One region of the Paenibacillus physcomitrellae genome, then DNA from elsewhere that is predicted to be linked to it. Evidence: predicted binding sites of a transcription regulator. Region 1 holds the regulator's gene; each other region holds the start of a gene.

Region 1 (3,213 bases):
CCTGCACATGAAATATTTCTCCATCATTCATACCTTAACCCGGCTGTTTAAAGACAGCCGTACCGGACAGCTGGCGAATCTTCGGCTGCAGCTCGGTGCTTCCGGTGCCGAGAAAGCCTCCGGCTGGATGGAAACGATCGATTCGATTTATCCGGCTTTGCTCGAAATCAAGGAGAGCTGGGATAAGCTGAGTGAGCTGCTGTTCGGCTTGATGACCGAACGCAGCGATGCAGCGCCTGGAGAACCGGGACAATTCGTCAAACGGCTCCTTCCGGCCAAACGGCCGGAACAGTGGGAGACCTTTGGCCTGCTGGAGAACCAGATTCACGTGACTATCAGTGAAGTGCTGAGAAAGGGAGACCGGCTGGTTGCCGAAATCAAGGAAGAGCAGGATGACTACGGCGTTGACGGGTTGTTGACCGATATCAGCGGCTTGTTCAAGGATCTTGGCAGCGAACGTGACTCGCTGCGCTTCTTCATGAAGCTGGACAACGAGGAAACGGTGTACTGGCTTGAAGGAAACGGTCATTACCGCAGCAAATCCTTGCAGCTTTATGCCGTTCCGATTGATGTAAGCGAACAGCTGAAGAATTACTTCTTTGACAAGAAAAAAAGCGTAGTCATGACCTCGGCCACCTTGACGGTCGACAAGAGCTTCCAATATATGATCGATCAGCTCGGCCTCCAGGCAGCAAGTGAAGAGGAGCGTCTGTTGACGGCTATTCTTCCGTCACCGTTCAATTACAGAGAGCAGGCGCTGCTGGTAATTCCGAGGGATTTCCCAAGTGTGAAGGGCAGCGTCGGAGATGCGCATTTCGTCAATACGCTCGTGGATTCCTTAGCAGAATCAGCTGTGGCAACGAACGGAAGGATGCTGGTGCTGTTCACCTCGTACCGGATGCTGAAGCAGGTATACGAGCCGCTTAAAGAGCAATTATCGGCTCATAATATAACGGTCATCGGGCAGGGCATGGACAGCGGCAGCCGGACTAAGCTAACCCGGCGTTTCCAAAGCAAAGACGCTTCAGTCCTGCTGGGTACAAGCAGCTTCTGGGAAGGCGTGGACATTCCGGGAGATGCGCTGACAAGCCTGGCGATTGTCCGGCTTCCGTTTCAGCCGCCTAACCATCCGCTGGTGGAGGCCAAAAGCGAACGGCTGCAGCAGCAGAAGAAAAATCCGTTCACCAAGCTTTCCGTCCCGCAGGCGGTTATCCGTTTCAAGCAGGGCTTTGGCCGGCTGGTGCGTTCTTCTAGAGATAAAGGCATTGTCATCGTATACGATACTCGTATTCTGGATTCTTATTACGGCAAATATTTCTTGTATTCTCTACCTGGACCCAAAATGGAGCATATGCCACTAAGCCAGATGGTTCCGCGGATTACGGAGTGGCTGGAACCTATGGAAAACGACGCCGAAACAGGCGCAGCAAAGGGTGAATAAGATGAAATCGGAAAAAATTTCGGATGCCGTCGTTCGGCGCATGCCGGTTTATCTGCGGTATCTAAACGAACTGCAGAACCGGGATGTCATGACGGTATCCTCTCAGGAACTTGGACAAAATCTCGATTTAAACCCCGCTCAAATCCGCAAGGATCTGGCTTACTTCGGCGATTTTGGCCGTAAAGGCATCGGCTATGATGTGGCTTATTTAATCGAGAAGATCCGCCAGATTCTCAATCTGGATCAGGAAATCAGCGTAGCGCTGGTGGGTGCCGGTAATCTTGGCCAGGCACTCTCCAATTACAACATGTATTTGAAAGACAACATGAAGATTGTCGCTGTATTTGACATCGCTGAAGCCAAAATCGGAAGCCAGATCAATTATCTGACCGTCCAGCCGATCACAGAGCTGCCTGAAACCGTCAGAAATTTAGGCATACGCATCGGGATTATTACGGTTCCTCATTGGGAGGCCCAGCGGGTGGCGGATCAGCTGGTGGAGGCAGGTATTCAGGCCATCCTCAACTTTGCTCCGGTGATTTTGAAGGTTCCGGCGGAAGTACGGGTACATGCTGCAGACTTTACAACTGATTTGTTAAGTTTGGCTTATTATTTGGATCAAGGAAAGGAAAGTTCAAATGAGTCGTAAATGGTTGATTAAAAACGGGACTTTCGCGGTCATGAACCCCGAGAAACCGGTTATTAACGGATATATGCTGGTTGAGAATGACCGAATCTTGTATATAGGCGAAACCCTGCCAGAGGGAGCAGAGGGCGAAGGCGTAGAAAGCTTTGACGGCTCCGGTTTGTTGTTCCTTCCGGGTCTAGTCAATACGCATGGACATGCAGCTATGTCGCTGCTCCGGGGTTATGGCGATGATCTGGCGCTTCAGGTCTGGCTGCAGGAGAAGATGTGGCCAATGGAAGCCAAGTTTACCAGCGAAGATGTATACCATGGAACGGCGCTTTCCGTGCTGGAAATGCTGAAGGGCGGAACCACAACCTTCCTCGATATGTACGACCATATGGATCAGGTCGGTAAAGTCGCTCAAGAGAGCGGTATCCGGGCTGTGCTGACCCGCGGGGTTATCGGTCTTTGTCCGCCGGAAGTACAGACAGCCAAGCTTCAGGATGCGGTCAGCTTCGCCAAACAATGGCATGGAGCAGCAGACGGAAGAATCACAGCGATGATGTCTCCTCACGCTCCTTACACCTGTCCGCCGGATTATATTGAGAAGATCGTTCAGGCTGCACATGATCTGGATCTCCCGCTGCATACCCATATGTCCGAGACGCGGGCCGAGGTGGAGCAAAATGTCCGGGATTACGGCGTTCGTCCGGTAGAGCATTTGCTTAAAGTGGGCTTGTTCTCCCGTCCGTCGCTGGTAGCTCATGCGGTTCATTTGACCGATGAAGAGATTGCCATCCTTGCCGAGCATCATGTGGGTGTTTCTCATAACCCGGGAAGCAACCTGAAGCTCGCCAGCGGCGTTGCACGGGTAGTAGATTTGCTGAAGGCCGGGGTTACGGTTTCACTTGGTACGGACGGCCCGGCAAGTAACAACAATCTGGATATGCTGGAAGAAATTCGTCTGGCCGCTTTGATTCATAAAGGGGTTTCGGGGGATCCAACAGCAGTTCCTGCTTTAGAAGCTTTGAAAATGGGTACAGAATACGGTGCAAAATCCCTGTTCCTTCCGGAGGTAGGACGGCTGGAAGCCGGCATGAAAGCCGACTTCATTGCTTTGAATGTAGAGCAGGCTCATTTCCTT
Region 2 (3,213 bases), 1.7 Mb from region 1:
AAACTGAATTGATGCAGAAAGAGATTTGGATAGAATGTGAAGAAAATCACATTAAACAGGTATTCATTAACATTTTGAAAAATGCTTTTGAAGCGATGCCCCATGGAGGGAAGGTCCTTATTCAGAGTAGAATAGCGCGAAACCACATAATCATTCGTTTCATCGATCAAGGCTCCGGAATTCCGAAGCATATCTTGGCGAATCTGGGGCAGCCTTTTTATACAACTAAAGAAAAAGGAACCGGTCTGGGGTTTATGATCAGTAAAAAGTTGATTGAGAACCACGGAGGCTGTATTTCTTTGTTCAGTGAAGAAAAGAAGGGAACGACGGTGGAAATCTCACTTCCTTTAATGAAGACTTTTACATAAGTGAGTCTAAAATAACTAGGGAAAGCGGTTGAAGGGATCTGTAGAGTGCTGGTGCAGGAGGGAATCCTCCGGGAGGAGCAATGTTTGTGGGGCTTCGCGCATCCGTCGAAAACAAACGGCCACCGGTCCAGGCAATTTCCACGATAGGAGATCTCCATTCTTAAGAAATTCTCAATTGTTAGCCTAACAGTGCATATCCCCCCCCCTTGGCCGATTATGGTATAGTAGGCTGCATTGGACGGGCCAACGCGCATCCGTGAAGCCGAGAGCTGACGAAACGAAGAAGGAGTAGGCCATGACTCAGTTTGTGTACAAGCAAATTATGGATGATCTTAAATCAAAAATATTGGCAGGCCAGTTCCCGGACATGCGTCTGCCGGATGAGCGGAGTCTCAGCGAGCATTACCGGGTGAGTCGGAGCTCCGTGAAACGGGCGCTTGCCCGAATGGAACATGCCGGACTTATTTTTAAGAAACAGGGTTCAGGCACCTTTATTAATCCGTTGTACATCAAGAACGAATCGATCTTCAATTACGAGGGCTCCAATCTGGGCGTCACCGACAATTTCCAGATGCACGGGCAGAAGCCGAAGGTGAAGGTGATCAGCTTTGAAGTGATCCTTCCTACGGAAGAACTGCAGAGGGATTTGTTCCTGGGGCCTCATGATTTCGTGTATAAAATCGTCCGCCTCCGGTTATTTGAGGAAGATCCGTTTATGATTGAGACAGGCTACATTCCGATCAAGATCGTGCAGAATCTGAACCTGGCCATCATTGAGGGATCGATTTTTAATTACTTGGAGGAAGCGCACAATCTGGCGGTCACCAAATCGTTTTTGTCCGTGTTCGCCGAGCCCTCCGAGCCTGCCGACCAGGAGCTGCTTCATTTAAAGCCGCATGAGCCGGTCGGCGTTATGGAGGGAATTTTTTTTCTGGACAACGGGACGCCTTTCGAATTCTCCCATATGCGGTTCCATTATCAGTACATGAAATTCAATAGCTTTGTATCGGTTCAGGAGCGGTAGGGAAGACTGAGGATCAGCGGATGCTGGTCTTCTTTTTGTTTCCTTCGGAGGCTGAGTTCTAAATTTCATACTATGTTCACTTTTTCACAAAATTGGACCGTATCATTTCTCAAAAAGGTTGTTATGATGTAACTACAAGTGAAATTATTCACAATATTAGAGATAAAGGAGTGGGTGAAATGTTAGTTACCGATACCAAAGTTGATTATTCGTCCCAAGAATACCTGGACAAATTGGATGCGTTTTGGCGGGCGGCCAATTATATCTCGGTGGGACAGCTTTATTTGAAAAGCAACCCTTTGCTCCGCGAACCGCTTAAAGCCGAGGATATCAAAGTGAAACCGATTGGACACTGGGGTACGATTCCGGGCCAAAACTTTATTTATGCTCATTTAAATCGGGTGATCAACAAATATGACTTGAATATGTTTTACATTGAAGGACCGGGCCACGGCGGCCAGGTTATGGTGTCCAATTCGTATCTGGACGGCAGCTACACGGAAATTTATCCTCAAATTACGCAGGATATCCCGGGGATGACGAAGCTCTTCAAGCAGTTCTCCTTCCCGGGCGGGATCGCTTCTCATGCAGCGCCGGAAACGCCGGGTTCCATTCATGAAGGCGGAGAGCTTGGATACTCTTTATCCCACGGTACGGGGGCCATTCTGGATAATCCTGACCTGATTGCGGCTGTCGTTGTGGGTGACGGTGAAGCCGAAACCGGTCCGCTTGCCGCTTCCTGGTTCTCGAACCGCTTCATTAACCCGATCACCGACGGTGCCGTGCTGCCGATTTTGCATTTGAACGGCTTTAAGATCAGCAACCCGACCCTGCTGTCGCGGATGAGCAAAGAAGAGCTGACCGCTTATTTCAAAGGTTACGGCTGGGAGCCTTATTTCGTGGAAGGCAGCGATCCGGCGCACATGCATCCTGCTATGGCGGAAACGTTGGATGCGATTGTGGAACGCATTGGTGCTATTCAAAGCTATGCGCGTGAAAATAACGACTCCGCCCGCCCGGCTTGGCCGATGCTGGTATTCCGTTCCCCTAAAGGCTGGACCGGGCCTAAAGAGTGGGATCAGGTGCCGAATGAAAACTCCTTCCGTGCCCACCAGGTACCGATCCCGGTGGATCAGAAGCATATGGAGCATGCAGATGCCCTGCTGCAGTGGCTGAACAGCTATAGACCGGAAGAGCTGTTTGATGAAAAGGGCCGTCTGCACGCCGAAATCGCCGAGCTCGCGCCAAAAGGAGACAGACGGATGGCGATGAATCCGGTGACCAATGCCGGCAAGCAGATCAAAGACCTGAAGCTACCGGACTTCCGCAAATACGCGCTGGACAACAGCGAGCCCGGCAAACAGACCGCCCAGGACATGTCCGTGCTGGGCAAATACCTCAAAGAAGTCATTGAGCTGAACGAAACGAGCAAAAACTTCCGCATCTTCGGACCGGATGAAACGATGTCCAACCGTTTGGCGCCTGTCTTTGAAGCTACAAAACGCCAGTGGCTGGAGAAAATCATGGAGCCGAACGACGAATTTATGGCTTCCTATGGCCGCGTTATCGATTCCCAGTTGTCCGAACATCAGGCGGAAGGCTTGCTGGAAGGATACGTGCTGACCGGACGCCACGGATTTTTTGCCAGCTATGAAGCGTTCCTGCGGGTCGTGGACTCCATGATTACGCAGCATTTCAAATGGCTGCGCAAAGCAACGGAGCAAAGCTGGCGCGCCGATATTCCGTCCCTTAACATTGTGGCGACCTCGACGGTGTTCCAGCAGGACCACAATGGTTATACGCACCAGGATCCAGGCCTGC
Region 3 (3,213 bases), 400 kb from region 1:
TGACCATAGGGAATCGGGTGCCCGCCTGCACGGGAAGCTGCTCGATCATATAAAGGAAGCCGTTTGCGCTGGTGGCGTTGAAGACCCGCGCTCCGGCTGCTGCTGCGCCGTAGCAGATTCCCGCCGAGCCATGTTCCCCGTCAGCCGGAATCAGCTTGATGTCGTGCTCGCCGCGCGTACGCATCATGTCGAGATATTGGGCAATTTCCGTGGACGGCGTAATCGGAAAATACCCCATAATGTGATAGTTGATCTGGGCGGCGGCCATGGCCGCCATTTCGTTGCCCGATTCAAAGACGGCCGTTTGGTCGGCCGGAACCTTTTGCTCCGTCATTTCTTTAGTTTGTACGTTCATGACCGGACTCCTTCCGCTGTGAAATAAGGAAATGGTTGCGGCACGCGGTGCTGCTCGGCATAATGCGGCTCTTCCAGCATCTCGGCTAAAGCCGTTGTCGGGCACGCCTGCACACATTTCAGGCAGCCTTTGCAGTACTGGTAATCGATGCCTTTCATGAACATCTGCAGGTTGCCGCGTTTATCCGGCTTCTGTTCCCAGACGATGCAGAAATCCGGGCATACCGTATCGCAGGCGGCGCAGTGAATGCAGTCCTCCTGCTTGTATTCCGGCAAATACCCCTGCCGGGAGCCGCTAAGATCCTTCAGCACGCTGTTTGCCGTAACTTTAAGGATTCCGCCCGGCTCCTGTGTTTCAAAGCCGAGGACCGGCTGCGGTCTGGAGAATGCCGCTGCGTCCGTAAGCTCCGTGTTATTTCCTAACGCGAGGAACTGGACTTCGTTATATCCCCGGTCAAAGGTCCGCAAATTCGGCTCGACGAGATGGGGCAGCTTTTTCTCAAATGTTTTGCGGATGACCTGCCGCATATCGTCCGGATTCAGGAAACTGCAAATCCGGAACAAGGCGCCAAGCATTGCCGTATTGACTTTGGTTTTCTCCTCGACGGCGATTTTCAGCGCATCGATCGCGGCCAGCGTACCCTGCGTCATCTTCAAATCCACAGCCACCTCGGAAAGATTCCGTGCCGTATTCACCAGCACCGTTCCATCAGGCCGTAATCCGCTTACGACCTCAACTGTCTTATATAACGCTTCATGAAATACGCCGACTACATGCGGCTGCTCAATAGGGCTGTGATCGCGGATCTCTACCTGAGGGTCACAGAACCTTACGAAGCTTTTGACCGGCGAACCTTTTTTCTCCGAACCGTAGCTGGAGAAATTGGAACCGTTCAGACCTGAGCCGGTCACTCCGGCTTCGGCCAGCATTTTTCCGGCCAGATTGGCACCTAGTCCTCCGATGGATTCGAGACGGATCTCGTAGAATCCCAGTTCATTTTTTTGAGGCAAAATCGACACGTTCACTCCTCATTTCTTCATTGTTCTTGTAGGGGAATGACTCCAGTTTAAGAGAAGAAACGAACGGGGTTAGTGATCTTTCTCACAGCTGAATAAATTGTGATTGAAATCACAAGTCCGACTTTGACGGCGGGCTATACTGCCTAAATGAACGAGTGAAACCGGGAGGAGAAAAATGATGAATAACAATGCGACAGAACAAACCTTAAACCATCAGCCGTCCATGTTCTGCTTTCAATGCCAGGAAGCATCCAAAGGAACGGGCTGCACCATTGCCGGGGTATGCGGCAAACCACATGACGTAGCGAATCTGCAGGATCTGCTCATTTATCTGCTGAAAGGGATCTCTTTTCTCAGTCTGGATGTCCGGCTGCCGGAAGAACTGGAACAACGCGTATCGCTGTTTATTATGGATTCCTTGTTTGCGACCATTACGAATGCGAACTTTGACCGCGAGGTGTTTGTGGGGAAAATCCGTGAAGCCATCACGCTCCGCGGCGAGGTGCGGGCTTATTTTAACGAACAATATTCGGAAGGAACGACCCATCTCCCCGATGCGGCCGTTTGGGAAGCGGATCACGAAGCCGCTTTTGATGAAAAAGCACGCACCGTCGGTGTCCTCTCCACCCGCGACGAAGACATCCGCTCCCTGCGCGAGCTGATTACTTACGGCTTGAAGGGGATGGCAGCTTATACGTACCATGCGCTTCACCTGGAGAAGGACGACAACGAACTGAACCGGTTTATGCGCCGCGCGCTTGCGGCTACGCTTGACGACAGCCTTGAGGTGCAGGATTTGGTAGCTTTGACGATGGAAACCGGCAAATACGGCGTAAACGCCATGGCCATGCTGGACTCGGCGAACACCACTGCTTACGGAAATCCGGAGATTACGAAGGTGAATATCGGAGTCCGAAATCGTCCCGGCATTCTGATCAGCGGCCACGACCTGAAGGATTTGGAGGAGCTGCTGAAGCAGACGGAAGGAACCGGCGTGGACGTGTATACGCACAGCGAAATGCTGCCTGCCCACTATTATCCGGCCTTTAAGAAATATGAACACTTTGTAGGCAATTACGGGAATGCCTGGTGGAAGCAGAGCAGCGAATTTGAAGCCTTTAACGGACCGATTCTGATGACGACCAACTGCATTGTTCCGCCGAAGGACAGCTATAAGCACCGCATTTATACGACGGGCAACACCGGTTTTCCGGGCGTCCGCCATATTCCGGAAGGAATAAGCGGCGCTGCCAAGGACTTCTCCGCGCTGATTGAGCAAGCAAAAGAATGCCCGGCCCCAACGGAGCTTGAAACCGGCGAGATCATCGGCGGCTTCGCCCATGCTGCCGTGATGAACGTGGCCGATCAAGTCGTGGATGCCGTAAAATCGGGCGCCATCCGCCGATTCTTCGTCATGGCCGGCTGCGACGGGCGGATGAAATCCCGCAATTATTACACCGATTTTGCAGCTCAGCTTCCTAAGGATACGGTCATCCTGACTGCCGGGTGCGCCAAATACAAATACAATAAGCTGGATTTGGGCGAAATCGGCGGTATTCCGCGGGTGCTGGACGCCGGGCAGTGCAATGATTCCTACTCCCTGGCCGTCATTGCTTTGAAGCTGAAGGAAGTGTTCGGCCTTGAGGACATCAACGAGCTGCCGATTTCCTATAACATTGCCTGGTATGAGCAAAAAGCGGTGATCGTGCTGCTGGCCCTGCTGTATCTTGGCGTCAAAAATATTCACCTGGGCCCTACGCTCCCCGCCTTCCTGTCGCCTAACGTAGCCAAGGTGCTTGTAGAGAACTTCGGCATAGGCGGCATTACGAATGTAGAGGA
Region 4 (3,213 bases), 170 kb from region 1:
GGATCGCCTGCAGAATCGTTCCTTTCGTTACCCCGTTACAGCCGCATATTGTTTCATCATCGGCCCACTGGGTCACATCGTCCGCAGCGCTTCCCCCGCAGCATCCGCCACCCGCAGGCAGCAGGGAAACCGAGGTCAATGCCGAGATATCCTGTTTCTGCTTCAGCAGCTTGAAATAACGATTCTCTTCAGAGGTATCTCCGTAAAGGACGATGCCGACCACCTGATTGTCTTTAATGAACAGCTTTTTGTAGCTGTTAGTTAGACCGTCATAAGCTTCTATGCTTTTTACACCGCCCACTTCCTTGATCTCTCCTGCCGAAAAAAGATCGCAGCCCGAAACTTTAAGCGACGTATAGGTTGTGCTTCCGCCATAAGGGGCGGTTTCACGCCCGGTTAGAACGTCGGCCAGCACTTTGCCCTGCTCAAACAGCGGAGCCACCAGTCCATATACCTTACCCTGGTGTTCGGCGCATTCGCCAACCGCATAAATGCCCTGAGCGGATGTCTCCATCCAATCGTTAACAACAATCCCGCGGTTTACGGCTAAACCTGCCTGACGGGCCAGAGCCGTTTCCGGGCGTATACCGACGGTCATGATAACCATATCGGCTTCCAATATGGAGCCGTCGCTGAATTCAAGTCCCGTGACGCGGGTGTCGCCAAGGATTCGGCTCGTTTTTTTCTCCATAAGGAACTTCAGGCCCTGCTGCTCCAAATCAGCCTTCAGCAGCTTGCCGGCCATTTCGTTCAATTGGGTTTCCATCAGCCACTTCTCCAGATGAACAACCGTAACGTCCATGCCCTGATCAACAAGCCCCTTGGCTGCCTCCAGCCCCAAGAGCCCTCCGCCAATGACCGCCGCTTTCCGGTAGCTTTTGGCCGTTTCGAGCATGCTCAGCGTATCGTCAATGGTTCTGAAGCCCAAAACGCCTTCCAGGCTTGAACCTTCCACCGGCAAAATAAACGATCGCGAACCCGTCGCCAAAATACATTTGTCGAAGCCGATTTCTTTGCCGCTTTGGGTGCGCACCTTCCTGGCCCCTGTGTTCAGGCTTACTGCCGGATCGTGGTGAACCAGCTCGATCTTCTGTTCGGCATACCAGCTTGCCGGGTTGGTGATAATCTCTTCTATTGTATTTTTGTTCTGCAGCACATTGGAAAGCATGATTCTATTATAATTAGTATAGTTTTCTTCCCCGATAATGGTAATGTCATAACGTTCGGCGTCCCGATCCAGGATTTCCTCAATCGTTCTTACGCCCGCCATCCCGTTCCCTATCAGCAGCAGCTTTTCCCTCGTCATGAGACTCCCTCCAAGTTTGTGATTTCATTCACTTGTTTAATTTAAATGTATCACGCCCTTGTAGGCGAACCTATTAGGGAAATGCCTGATTTTGAGGGGAGTATCTATAGGGATATCTCTTATTCTCGCAGGATAAAAAGGGGTTTCCCTAATTGAAGAAAACTAGAAGTGAACGCCACTTCTTGTGATATATAGAAAAATCCCCTCCCGTTCAACAGGATTTGTAATCTCCATCAGAGCAGGAGACTTTTTCCACTCTCTACTGTAAGGGGATACCACCCAAACATTTCGTTTGGGTGGGCTTATGGTGAGCTAAGGATGGGTTTCTTCAAACGTTCCGTTACCAGCCCAAATCCGCCTGCTTAATCTTCTGTTCCCACAATGCCTGGAGCTGTTTGACCTGCTCAGCCGGCATGGCTTTATCGCTGGCAGACACGTTTTCCATGAGCTGAGCGCTGTTGCGCACGCCGGGAATTACCGTAGTGACTTCCGGATAAGCCAAAATAAATCGCAAGGCAGCAGCGGAAAGGTTTTCCGCCGAGCCTGTAATTTCCTTGACCTGCTCAACCAGCTCTGCCCGTTTGCGGATGATTTCCGGAGACCAGCGGCTTCTGACGCCGGTGAAGGTGCTGCCCGCGTTGTATTTGCCGGAAAGCCAGCCGGAATCCAGCGGTATTTTAATAATAAGTGCAATATTGCGGTCTTGAGCCAGCTTAAACGCCTCGGCGGTCTCCTGATAAAGAATGTTAAACATGACCTCCATGGCGCCAATCTTCGTGTTATTGATCAGCTCAAGCATTTCTCTGCTGGAATCCACGGAAGCTCCGTAGGTCAAAATCTTCCCTTCCTGCTTCAGCTCCTCCAAAATATCGAAGTGGCCGTATTTGCCGTCCAAATAATCAAACGGCGGGTTGTGGAGCAGGATAGAGTCGAGGTAGTCGGTTTGCAGCCGCTTTAAGCTTTGCTCCACCGATTCCCTGATTTTATCTGCCGAGTAATCGGTGATTCCTTCGGGGCCATGCCCGAATTTGGTATTGATGACGGCTTGTCCGCGTCTGCCCAGCAGCGCTTCGCCCAGCAGTTGTTCGCTGCGTCCGCCACCGTAATTAGGCGCCGTATCAAAGAAGTTAACGCCCTTGTCCAAAGCCTCATGAACCAGCGCGATCGCATCCGCATCGTCCATCGCTTCCCAATCTTGGCGGTTGCCCAGCTGCCAGGCCCCGAAACCGATTTCAGAAACCTGTTTGCCTGTACTGCCGAATGTTCTATTTTTCAAAAGGATAACCTCCCGTTTGACCGCAGCCCTAGCACTGCCGGCTCCTAATAAAATTTGTTGAAAAGCCAAAAAGACCCATCCCCCAAACTTTAGCACTATGGCGGATGAGCCGTCAATAAAGGCGGGCAGGCTTAATCTCTTTTGGTCGTAGAGGAACTGGGCGGAAGCAGAATCCGGCCTCTTGCTGGTCAGCTCTTCTTCAACCTTTCATACAAGCCGGTAATATACAACTCCATAGCAGCCAGCGAGCGGGCTTTGAAATCAATCTGGAACGCCTGAAGGTTATGCTCTTCAATCGCTTTCAGCATCACGTCAGGCAAATCGGCCATATTCGCGAATCCGACAAGGATTGCATTTTGCGCGAGCAGCAAATCAAAGCAGTCGGTTTCCGACAGAAATTCGGTCCGTTCCGAGATCTGGCTGACGATCCGGGTTAAAGAGGTATACAGCATGACGCTGTCTTTTTGCGCCGTCTGCTCATCGATATTTTTCTCCAGAACCGTGTTCTTGATCGCACTCAAACGGACCAGCACGGAGTTCGGATCCAGCAGCATATCCATCTCGCCCAGGAAAAAAGCTTTAAAATCCTCGCGATTCATTTTCTCATAAGCAAGCAGCAGCTCCGTAAAAC

The links. The regulator Rex, encoded in region 1, represses fermentation and respiration genes when NADH is low (regulators of the CRP and FNR family bind a similar motif). The targets are predictions, from matches to a motif close to TTGTGAAATATTTCACAA.
Region 2: the regulator Rex is predicted to act here: its motif matches at 1,529-1,546, upstream of CBE73_RS12970 (phosphoketolase family protein).
Region 3: the regulator Rex is predicted to act here: its motif matches at 1,472-1,489, upstream of hcp (hydroxylamine reductase).
Region 4: the regulator Rex is predicted to act here: its motif matches at 1,323-1,340, upstream of nirB (nitrite reductase large subunit NirB).

Annotation. Positions count from the first base shown of each region.
Region 1 covers NZ_CP022584.1:1,122,685-1,125,897, reverse strand. Annotated here, with positions in the region: gene dinG (ATP-dependent DNA helicase DinG) at 1-1,441, shown strand, start outside; gene CBE73_RS05105 (redox-sensing transcriptional repressor Rex) at 1,443-2,090, shown strand; gene CBE73_RS05100 (amidohydrolase) at 2,080-3,213, shown strand, end outside.
Region 2 covers NZ_CP022584.1:2,863,010-2,866,222, reverse strand. Annotated here, with positions in the region: gene CBE73_RS12980 (ATP-binding protein) at 1-368, shown strand, start outside; gene CBE73_RS12975 (GntR family transcriptional regulator) at 664-1,392, shown strand; gene CBE73_RS12970 (phosphoketolase family protein) at 1,572-3,213, shown strand, end outside.
Region 3 covers NZ_CP022584.1:726,399-729,611, reverse strand. Annotated here, with positions in the region: gene CBE73_RS03325 (thiamine pyrophosphate-dependent enzyme) at 1-355, opposite strand, end outside; gene CBE73_RS03320 (2-oxoacid:acceptor oxidoreductase family protein) at 352-1,374, opposite strand; gene hcp (hydroxylamine reductase) at 1,553-3,213, shown strand, end outside.
Region 4 covers NZ_CP022584.1:953,565-956,777, forward strand. Annotated here, with positions in the region: gene nirB (nitrite reductase large subunit NirB) at 1-1,306, opposite strand, end outside; gene CBE73_RS04315 (aldo/keto reductase) at 1,647-2,582, opposite strand; gene CBE73_RS04320 (TetR/AcrR family transcriptional regulator) at 2,771-3,213, opposite strand, start outside.